One region of the Streptomyces sp. RGM 3693 genome, then DNA from elsewhere that is predicted to be linked to it. Evidence: predicted binding sites of a transcription regulator. Region 1 holds the regulator's gene; the other holds the start of a gene.
The links. Region 1 encodes HrcA, which represses chaperone genes, less so after heat shock. Its sites were predicted from a motif close to TTNGCACTCNGNNNNNCNGAGTGCNAA; they were not measured.
Positions count from the first base shown of each region.

Region 2: a site for HrcA is predicted at 2,503-2,529, ahead of ACO0M4_RS22080 (FmdB family zinc ribbon protein). Genes of this name have one in related genera too.

Region 1 is NZ_JBMPPQ010000002.1:1,790,271-1,795,814, reverse strand. Features, by position in the region: gene ACO0M4_RS25325 (nitronate monooxygenase) at 1-301, opposite strand, end outside; gene dnaJ (molecular chaperone DnaJ) at 389-1,525, opposite strand; gene hrcA (heat-inducible transcriptional repressor HrcA) at 1,526-2,542, opposite strand; gene ACO0M4_RS25310 (MBL fold metallo-hydrolase) at 2,957-3,691, shown strand; gene ACO0M4_RS25305 (DUF3097 domain-containing protein) at 3,854-4,696, shown strand; gene ACO0M4_RS25300 (DUF1876 domain-containing protein) at 4,792-5,067, shown strand; gene hemW (radical SAM family heme chaperone HemW) at 5,233-5,544, opposite strand, start outside.
Region 2 is NZ_JBMPPQ010000002.1:1,048,352-1,053,895, forward strand. Features, by position in the region: gene mscL (large conductance mechanosensitive channel protein MscL) at 1-69, opposite strand, end outside; gene ACO0M4_RS22070 (hypothetical protein) at 491-739, opposite strand; gene ACO0M4_RS22075 (S-methyl-5'-thioadenosine phosphorylase) at 945-1,778, opposite strand; gene ACO0M4_RS22080 (FmdB family zinc ribbon protein) at 2,132-2,491, opposite strand; gene ACO0M4_RS22085 (MFS transporter) at 2,628-3,920, opposite strand; gene ACO0M4_RS22090 (potassium/proton antiporter) at 4,283-5,544, opposite strand, start outside.

The DNA of each region.
Region 1 (5,544 bases):
CGAGCTCGGTCTCGTACCAGGCGGTCTCGCCGGCGAGTTGCTCGCGGTAGACCTCGACGGCGGAGGTGTCGGCCAGGGAGGGCTGCGGCATGAAGAGGTTGACGCCGAAGGGGCGGCGGGTCAGCCCCCGCAGCTGTTTGATCTCCTGGTACATGCCGTCGGCGGTCTTGTAGCCGGCGGCCAGGAAGCCGAGTCCGCCGGCTTCGCAGACGGCGGCGGCCAGCTCGGGGCCGGAGCCACCGCCCGCCATCGGGGCCTGCACGATGGGGTGGCGGCAGAAATCGGTGAGCGCGGTGGGCATGCACACATCGTGTCACGCCTCACGCCGTACCCCGAACTGGGGCGGCGGTCACGGAGAGCTCCCCGGACCCCGCCCCGAACGGTGTGCCTACCGCCCGTTGAAGGCGTCCTTCAGGCGGGAGAACAGCCCCTGCTGACCCGGCTGAAACTGACCCTGCGGGCGCTCCTCGCCGCGCAGCTTGGCCAGCCGGCGCAGCAGTTCCTCCTGCTCGGGTTCGAGCTTGCTCGGAGTCTGCACCTCGACGTGGACGATCAGGTCGCCCCGGCCGTTGCCGCGCAGGTGGGTCACGCCACGACCGTGCAGCGGGATCGACTGGCCGGACTGGGTGCCGGGCCGGACGTCGATCTCCTCCACCCCGTCCAGCGTCTCCAGCGGGCATTTGGTGCCCAGGGCCGCCGCGGTCATCGGGATGGTGACCGTGCAGTGCAGATCGTCCCCGCGCCGCTGGAACACCGAGTGGGGCAGCTCGTGGATCTCGACGTAGAGGTCGCCGGCGGGACCGCCACCGGGGCCCACCTCGCCCTCGCCGGCCAGCTGGATCCGGGTGCCGTTGTCGACACCGGCCGGGATCTTGACCGTGAGGGTGCGGCGGGAGCGGACCCGCCCGTCGCCCGCGCACTCGGGGCACGGCGTCGGGACGACGGTGCCGAAGCCCTGGCACTGGGGGCACGGCCGGGAGGTCATGACCTGGCCCAGGAAGGACCGGGTGACCTGCGAGACCTCACCGCGACCACGGCACATGTCACAGGTCTGCGCGGAGGTGCCCGGCGCCGCGCCCTCACCGCTACAGGTGGTGCAGACGACGGCGGTGTCGACCTGTATGTCCTTGGTCGTGCCGAACGCGGCCTCGCTCAACTCGATGTCGAGGCGGATCATCGCGTCCTGGCCGCGGCGGGTCCGCGAGCGCGGGCCACGCTGCGAGGCCGTGCCGAAGAACGCGTCCATGATGTCGGAGAAGTTCCCGAAGCCCGCGCCGAAGCCGCCCGCGCCGCCGGCTCCGCCGGTCTGCGAGAGGGGGTCGCCGCCGAGGTCGTAGACCTGCTTCTTCTGCGGATCCGACAGGACCTCGTAGGCGGCGTTGATCTCCTTGAACCGCTCTTGGGTCTTGGGGTCCGGGTTCACATCCGGGTGCAGCTCGCGTGCCAGCCGCCGGAACGCCTTCTTGATCTGGTCCTGCGAGGCGTCCCGACCGACACCGAGGACCGAGTAGTAATCCGTGGCCACTTACGACTCCGCGAGGATCTGTCCGACGTAACGTGCCACTGCGCGTACCGCTCCCATCGTTCCGGGGTAGTCCATGCGGGTCGGTCCGACCACGCCCAATTTCGCGACGGCCTCGTCGCCAGAACCGTATCCGACGGTGACGACCGAGGTGGACGTCAGGCCCTCGTGAGCATTCTCATGCCCGATACGTACGGTCATGCTCGAGTCCTTGGCCTCCCCGAGCAGCTTGAGCATCACCACATGCTCCTCGAGGGCCTCCAGCACCGGCCGGATGGTCAGGGGGAAATCATGCCCGAAGCGCGTCAGATTGGCGGTGCCGCCGATCATCAGCCGCTCTTCGGTTTCCTCCACCAAAGTCTCCAGCAGTACCGACAGTACTGTCGAGACGGTGGCCCGGTCGTCCTGTTCGAAGGATTCCGGCAGATCCTGCACCAGCTGCGGGACGTCCGCGAAACGGCGGCCGACGATCCGGCTGTTGAGCCGGGCCCGCAGGTCCGCCAGGGACGTCTCGCCGAACGGCGTCTGGCAGTCGATGAGTCGCTGCTCGACGCGTCCGGTGTCGGTGATCAGCACCAGCATCAGCCGGGCCGGGGCCAGTGCCAGCAGTTCGGCGTGACGGACCGTGGACCGGGTCAGGGACGGGTACTGCACCACCGCCACCTGCCGGGTCAGCTGCGCCAGCAGGCGCACCGTGCGCCCCACCACGTCGTCCAGGTCGACGGCGCCGTCCAGGAAATTCTGGATCGCTCGCCGCTCGGGGACGGACAGCGGCTTGACGCCGGCCAGCTTGTCGACGAAGAGGCGGTAGCCCTTGTCGGTCGGGATCCGCCCGGCGCTGGTGTGCGGCTGGGCGATGAAGCCCTCGTCTTCCAGAGCCGCCATGTCATTGCGGACAGTGGCCGGGGAGACCCCCAGCTGGTGGCGCTCGGTGAGCGCCTTGGAGCCGACCGGCTCCTCCGTCCCGACATAGTCCTGGACGATGGCGCGCAGCACTTCCAGTCTGCGTTCGCTGAGCATTCCGCCACCTCCAGTCGGCCGTCCCGCCGTGTCGTCACTTCTCCTGGCACTCACATGGGCCGAGTGCCAAACCCGGAGCCAGTGTACGGCCGGGTAGCGCGGATGCGGCAAGGGCCGGCGCACTGAGGACTTACCCACCGCCGTGGAATCCGACCCCCGGGCCGCCCCTGAGAGCACCCTGATCCCGCCCCGAGGAAACCCCGATCCCGCCCCGCCACGGCCCCTGGTCCGCACCCGGGGCGGCACCCCCACGGGGCCGCCGCCCGGCCGTATCCGCCGGGTGCGAGGGCGGGGTGACGGGCAACGTTATCGCGGGGCGCCGGTCCCTGCCGCTGCCCTCGCACCGTCCGCCCGGTGTGCGGTCGCGCGGGGGAAGGCAGGCGGGAGAGTGCCGGCAGGGGCTAGCGTCTCGGTATGCGCATCACGTGGGAAGAGGCGGGCTGGGAGCGGCTGGGGGACGGTGTCACCCGGCGTCGGATGCCCGGCTGGGACGAGACGATCGGCGTGATCGCCGGCTCGGAGGGCGTACTGATCGTCGACACCGGCGCGACCATCGGCGCCGGGGCGGAACTGCGCCGCACCATCCGCGCCGTACTGGGCCGCGATGTGACGTATGTCGCGCTCACCCACCCGCACTTCGATCACGTCCTGGGCACCGCGGCCTTCGCGGGGGTGCAGGTGTTCGGCGCGACCGGGTTGGACGAGCTGCTGCGGCACAACAAGGACGCGCTGCGGGACAGCGCGGTGCGGCACGGTGTGGACCCGGACGCCGCGGCGGAGGCCGCGGACCTGCTGGTCGTCCCGCACCACCACGTGCACGGGCAGCTGACCGTCGGCCTCGGCGACCGGGAGGTGTTGCTGGCCAACGTCGGCCCCGGGCACACCGCCCACGACCTGGCCGTCCTGGTGCCCGGCCGGGCCGGCGAACGGGAGATCGTCTTCTGCGGCGACCTGGTCGAGGAGTCCGGTGAGCCCCAGGCGGGCCGCGACGCGCTGCCCGGGCAGTGGCCGGCCGCGTTGGACCGGCTGCTGGCGCTGGGCGGCGAGGACGCGGTGTACGTGCCGGGCCACGGCGCGGTGGTCGACGCCCGCTTCGTCCGCGCCCAGCGCGATGCCCTGGCAGCCCGTTTCGGCACCGACTCCCCCTGAGGCGACGCCCGTTGGCCCGGCTACCGGGCCGCCTAGCCCTCGGGCGGCCCGGCAGCCCGGCCCCTTGGCTCCCGGGCCCGTCGCCCGGCAGCCCCGCAAACCCGTTGACCTCACCGCCCCGCCGACCCGCCGCCCCGCCGACCTGTAGGGAAGCAGACCCGCATGCACAGCAGGCACTACAGCCCCGACCTCACTCCCCCCTGGAAGAAGCCGAAGCCGGCGCCGGAGGTGCCGGCCGACCCCGGACTGGTCGTCGAGGAGGTGGTGACGGGCTACTGCGGCGCGGTCCTGCGGTGCGAGAAGACCGCCGAGGGCCCGACGGTCACCTTGGAGGACCGCTTCGGCAAGCAGCGGGTGTTCCCGATGGTGCCGCGCGGCTTCCTCCTGGAGGGCCGGACCGTGACCCTGGTCCGGCCGCAGGGCCGGCCGGCGCCGAACGGCCCGGCGCGCACCGCGTCCGGTTCGCTCGCGGTGCCCGGGGCGCGCGCCCGGGTCGCCCGCGCCGGCCGCATCTATGTGGAGGGGCGGCACGACGCGGAGTTGGTAGAGCGCGTCTGGGGTGACGACCTACGGATCGAGGGGGTCGTCGTGGAGTACCTGGAGGGCATCGACGACCTCCCGGCGATCGTCGATGCGTTCTCCCCCGGCCCGGACGCCCGTCTCGGCGTGCTGGTGGACCACCTCGTCCCCGGCTCGAAGGAATCCCGGATCGCAGCGGCGGTGACCGGTGCGCACGCGCTGGTCGTGGGCCATCCGTACATCGACGTCTGGCAGGCGGTGAAGCCGTCCTCGGTGGGCATCGCGGCGTGGCCGCAGGTCCCCCGGGGCCAGGACTGGAAGACCGGGGTGTGCCGGGCGCTGGGCTGGCCGGAGAACACCGGAGCGGCCTGGCAGCGGATCCTGTCCCGGGTGCGGTCCTACAAGGACCTGGAGCCGGCGCTGCTGGGGCGGGTGGAGGAACTCATCGACTTCGTGACGGCGCCGGAGGGGACGGACGGCCACTGAGGGCCCTTGGGGGCGGTGTGCGCCCCTGGTGGCACACCGTGCGCCGGGCCGGCGGTGAGCGCACTCTGGTAGCAGCGATTCCGGAGGTGACCGCCATGTTGAAGACCGCTGTCGGATGGCATGTCGAGATGGAATTCGAGGAGGACACCCACCGCACCCGGGCCGCCGCCCTGGTACGGCTGCCCGACGGGACCGAGGTGCGGTCCCATGGTTATGCCAGCCGCCACCCAGCCGACGGGAATCAGCCCCGGGTCGGCGAGGAGGTCGCGGGGGCCAGAGCCCTCAACGATCTGGCGATGCAGCTGCTGACCAAGGCCCACGACGAGATCGACACGGCGTCGGGCCGGACGTCCTACCCGCTGACCCACTGACGTCCGTTGATCCTTGCCCCTTGATCCGCTGGCCCTTGATCCGCTGGCCCTTGCCCCGTTGACCCGGCGGCGACCGCCGGGGCGTCGGCGGCACGGGGGCGGGGCGGTCGGAGCGGTCAGTCAGGGCGGGCAGAGCAGTCGGAGCAGTCAGAGCGTTCGGAACGGTCAGTCCACCAGGTCGCGCACCACCGCGTCCGCGAGCAGCCGCCCGCGGAGCGTCAGCACCGCCCGCCCCTCCTCGTAGGGCCCGGGCGCCAGGAGGCCGTCGGCCACCGCGCGGGCGGCGGCACGGGCGCCCGCGGGGGCAAGGAGGGAGAGCGGGCAGCCGGTGGCGAGGCGGAGTTCCAGGAGGATCCGCTCGACGCGGCGGTCCTCGGTGGCGAGCTGTTCCCGGCCGGCGCCCGGGGAGCGGCCCTCGGCGAGGGCCTGGGCATAGGCGCCGGGGTGTTTGACGTTCCACCAGCGGACGCCGCCGAC
Region 2 (5,544 bases), 740 kb from region 1:
GAGTTCGATGACGTTGCCGCGCATCAGGAATTCCTTGAATCCCTGGAGGACGCTCTTGTTCTCGCTCACCTGACAGCCTCTTTCCACGCTTGCTTTGGACGGTGCACCGACAATCAGCACCGCAACTTACGGCAGGGCGGGGCGGAGGTGTCCAATCGCACAACACGAACCAGCGATCGACCAGAGCGTCAGTGCGGGTAGCGGTATCCGTACGGGTGCGGATCCGGGGGACCGGGCTGTGCCGAGGGCGGTGCGTATGGGGCGGCCGGGCGGCCGTGCGGGAGCCGGGAGCCACCGGGGGGGCGGCGGATCCGGCCGCTCGGCAGGGCCCTGGCGGCGGCGATTGGTGCGGCGGTTCCGATAGCGGCATCGGTATCGGTGGTGCGGGCGCGCCGTAGTGAGCGGCGCGCGGCAGGTGCCCCGCCACTCGGAGAAGTCTCGCGTGCCCGGGCGGGAGACGCCACTCGATCTTGGCGCCGGGTCGGCATCGTCACCGCCCCCCGGAGGTCGCCGCGGCGGAGCAGGCGGCGGGCGCGGATGTGGTGCGCACCGGGCCGTGCGACAGGCCGGTGGCCAGTGCTGCGGCGGTCGTTGCCAGGGCGACGGCGAGCAGCCGCCGGTGGGCCGCCCCGCGCCATCGGCCGTGGCGGCCGCCCGCCCGAACCGGGGCGAAGTGCGGCACTTCACACTGCGGGGGAGCGGGCAGGGTCGGGGTCGGGGTCGGGGAGGGGCAGGGCATGGTGATCACCGCCTGTGGTGCGGAAGCGGGACCGGCGTTCGGTCCCGGCGATCACCACCGTGCCGCAATGCGCCGCGGCCCGCTCCGGCCTGTGGACGGGCCCCGCGGTTGTGGACAACTCCGTCACCCGCCAGGGGTGTTCGGCAGTCGCCCGCCCCGGCCCCGCGGAAGCTGGCGCCCCCCGCGGAAGCTGGCGCCCCCGCGCCTACGGCAGCTCGATCCCCAGGTCCCACCCCTGGTGCGCGTCCGTGCACAGGCAGGCGCGCTCGGCGTTGGTGGGCAGTGCGGCGACGGTGTCGAAGAGGACCTCGCGGAGCCGGCTGATGTTCTCGCCGAAGACCTTGAGGACCTCCTCGTGGGAGACGCCCTCGCCGGTCTCGGTGCCCGCGTCCAGGTCGGTGACCAGGGTCAGCGAGGTGTAGCAGAGGCTCAGCTCGCGGGCCAGGACGGCCTCGGGGTGGCCGGTCATGCCGACCACCGACCAGCCCTGGGCGGCGTGCCAGCGCGACTCGGCGCGGGTGGAGAAGCGCGGGCCCTCTATCACCACGAGGGTGCCGCCGTCGACCGGCTCCCAGTCCCGGCCGCGGGCGGCGGTCAGGGCGGCCTGGCGGCCGGTGGGGCAGTACGGGTCGGCGAAGGTGAGGTGGACGACGTTGGGGACGCCCCCGTCCGGGAGCGGTTCGCCGTCGAAGTACGTCTGAACGCGGTTCTTGGTGCGGTCCACGAGCTGATCGGGGACGAGCAGCGTGCCCGGGCCGTGTTCGGGGCGCAGTCCGCCGACCGCGCACGGGCCGAGGACCTGGCGCACGCCGAGGGAGCGCAGTGCCCAGAGGTTGGCGCGGTAGTTGATGCGGTGCGGCGGGAGGTGGTGGCCGCGGCCGTGCCGGGGCAGGAACGCGACCGAGCGGCCGGCGATCTCACCGAGGAACAAGGAGTCGCTGGGGCGCCCGTAGGGCGTGTCCACAGTGATCTCGGTCACGTCGTCCAGGAAGGAGTAGAACCCCGACCCACCGATAACGCCAATCTCCGCGTCAGCCATGCGGTCACACTATCGGGGCGTGGCAGCGGCCCGCTGGTGGGCCGGTGGAACGGTGACGCGAGCGACACGGGAGCGGCGGGACGAGGCGACACGGCAAGGCAACAGCACAAGGCGACAGCGCAAAGCGACAGCACAAGGCGACAGGGCTGGGCGTCAGTTGCGGGCTCGACGCGCGTCCCGCCCGCCGCCGTCGATGGTGCCCGCCCACCTGGCGTCCCGGAACCCACCCGGCGTCCCGGAACGTCGCGCGCCCCGGGGAGAACGCGGCGGGCCCCGCCGTCCCCTGGTGGGGAGGGCGGGGCCCGGGAGCTCAGTTGCCGGTGTCGTCGTGCGCGCCGGGCTGCTGCCGCAGGTCAGGCGGCCGAGCCGGTGCTCGCCGAGGCCGTCGACTTGCTGTCCGAGGACGACGAGGACGAAGACGACGAGGAGGAAGACGAAGACGACGAAGAAGGCGACGACGTCGAAGAGGTGGAGTTGCTCGACGTGGAGCCGTTCGACGGCGTGGAGCTGCTGGCGGGGCTGCTGCTGGACGACGAGCCGCGGCTGTCGTTGCGGTAGAAGCCGGAGCCCTTGAAGACGATGCCGACCGCCGAGAACACCTTCTTGAGGCGCCCGCTGCAGCTGGGGCACTCGGTGAGCGCGTCGTCGGTGAACTTCTGCACGGCCTCAAGGCCCTCGCCGCACGCGGTGCACTGGTACTGGTAGGTCGGCACTTGACTTCCTCCTGGCACTCTCACTCATTGAGTGCTAACGACGCTCCATCTTGCAGTATTCCTGCGCGTCAGTCCACCGTGAACGTCCTACGGTGACCGACTCCACGCCGGGTCCCGGCCCCCGCGCCACACCCGCTCAGGCGGCGCTCAGCTCGCGTTCCCGCTCGTCGGCGGCGGTGTCGGTGTCGGCGGCACCCGCCGCACCGGTGACGACCTTCGACGACCGGGGCATCAGATGGGCCTGCAGGGTCAGCAGGACCACCAGGGCCAGCGCCGTACCGACCAGCGGCACCAGGAAGCCGGAGCTCGGGCCGAAGCGGTCGGCCAGCTGGCCGGCGGAGGTGGCCGCCGCTGCCTGGCCGAGGGCGACCGCGCCGGTCAGCCAGGTGAACGCCTCGGTCCGGGCGGTGGCCGGGACCAGGGACTCGACGAGGGTGTAGCCGGTGATCAGCGCGGGGGCGATGCACAGGCCGACGACCAGGCCGAGGGCGCCCAGCAGCGGTATCGCGGTCACCGCCCACAGCGGGGTGGTGGCCAGTGCCAGCAGCCCGTAGGCGACCAGCAGACGGCGGCTCGGGCCGACCTTCCAGGCGATCGCGCCGCAGGCGATGCCGGCGAGCATGTTGCCGCCCGCGAAGATCCCGTAGAGGACGCCGTTGATGCCGGGCTGGCCGATGTGCTCGGTGAGCGCGGTCAGCGAGACCTGCATGCCGCCGAAGACCGAGCCGATGCCGAGGAACGCCACGATCAGGACGCGCACGCCGGGGATGGACAGGGCCGAGACGCGCTGGCGGTCGTCGGACTGCCCCCGGTGGACGGGCGGTTGGGTGCGCCGCTGCGAGGCGAAGAGCAGACCGCCGGCCAGCGATAGCACGGCCTCGGCGATCAGGCCGGCGGCCGGGTGGACGCCGGTGCACAGCGCGGTCGCCAGCACCGGGCCGACGACGAAGGTGAACTCGTCGGTCACCGACTCGAAGGCGGCGGCGGTGGGCATCAGCGGGCTGCCGCCCAGCTTCGCCGCCCAGCGGGCCCGCACCATCGGGCCGACCTGCGGCGTCGAGGCGCCCGTGGGGACGGCGACCGCGAGCAGCGCCCATAGGGGGGCGTGCGCGAGGGCGAGGACGATCAGGGCGGAGACGCCGGCGACGTGTACCAGGACGCCGGGGATCAGGACGGCGCGCTGGCCGAAGCGGTCGGCGAGCTTGCCGCCCTGCGGGGCGAACAGCGCCATCGAGACACCGGTGGCGGCGGAGACCGCGCCGGCGGTGCCGTAGGAGCCGGTGGTGGACTGGACGAGCAGCACGATGCCGATGGTCAGCATTGCGAACGGCTGCCGGGCCAGGAAGCCGGGCAACAGGAAGGTCCACGCACCGGGCGTGCGCAACAGTTGTCCGTAACCGGGACGGGAATCCTTGACCGCGGATGCCACGGCCGGGCCTTTCTGCCGCCTGGTAGCGCTACCCCGCGAGATCGTCACAGGTACGCGCCGAGAGCTGTCCTCTCGCGCAGGACCGAGTGATACCGCATGGTCCGCACCGAAAGGGGTGGCTGCGTGTGGCAGGGGACCGCGGCCGCCGAGCGGTCGCGCCAGCTCTGCGTCAGGCAGAGTTGGTTCGTGATCCGTACAAATTTCCTACTTGATTGTACAGGCTGAAGGTAGAGAAGCCCTGGGATTAACCAGGGCTTCTTGCGGATTTCCTTGGGATCCGTGGAGAGATGGCGCACATTCGGCGCCCGGTCGGGCAAGCCGGGCAGGGAGTGGGCGAGGGGCGGACCCGGGGGCCCGCCGGGTCACCCGGCCCCGCGCCGTCGGACGCGCCCGGCCTCTCCTTCCTGGGGTCGCTCCGTGCCGGTCCCCAACCAGCCCGCGAGCTTGCCGCCCTGGGACACCGCCTGGAGCCGCCGCTCGGCCGCGTCCCGCACCGGGTCGGTGGCGACCACCAGCAGCTCGTCGCCGCGCCGCAACACCGTGGTGGGGGAGGGCACGAAGCTGGTGCCGTCCCGGACGACGAGGGTGACCGCGGCGCCCGCCGGCATCCGCAGCTCGCCGACCTCCACGCCGTGCATCCGCGAGGTGGGGCCTATCGACGTGGACAGTAGATGGCCGCGCAGCCGCTCCAGCGGTGCCGACTCGATACCCAGGTCGGCGGGCTCCTCACCCTCGCCGAGCCGCAGCCGGCGGGCCAGCCACGGCAGCGTCGGGCCCTGGATGAGGGTGTAGACCACGACCAGGACGAAGACGATGTTGAAGACCGTCTCGCTGCCGGGGACGTCGTTCACCATCGGGATGGTGGCCAGCACGATCGGCACCGCGCCGCGCAGCCCGGCCCAGGACAGCAGGGTCTTCTCCTGCCACGGCACCCGGAACGGCAGCAGCGAGGTGAAGACGGACAGCGGGCGGGCGATCAGCGTCAGGATCATGCCGATGAGCAGCGCCGGCACGATGTCGTCGAGCAGGTTGTGCGGGGTGACCAGCAGGCCGAGCAGGACGAACATGCCGATCTGGCCGATCCAGCCGACCCCTTCGGCGAAGCCGCGGGTGGCCGGGGCGTGCGGCAGCTTGGCGTTGCCGAGGACGACCGCGGCCAGATAGACGGCGAGGAAGCCGGAGCCGTGCGCCAGCGCGCCGGCGGCGTACGCGGAGACCGCGATGGCCATCACCGCGATCGGGTACAGACCGGAGGCGGGCAGTGCCACGTGCCGCATGCCGTACGCGCCGAGCCAGCCGATGGCCACGCCGATGGCGGCGCCGATCGCCAGCTCCAGCGCTATCTCACCGAGCAGTACGTACCAGTGCTCGGTCGGGCCGGCGGTGGAGAAGGCCACGACGAGGATCACCACCGGGGCGTCGTTGAAGCCGGATTCGGCCTCCAGGACACCCGTCAGCCGGGCCGGCAGCGGCACGCTGCGCAGCACCGAGAAGACGGCCGCGGCGTCCGTGGACGAGACCACCGCGCCGATCAGCAGGGCCTGGCGCCATTCGAGACCGGCGAGGTAGTGCGCGCCGGCCGCGGTGACCCCCACGCTCACCGCGACGCCGAAGGTCGAGAGCA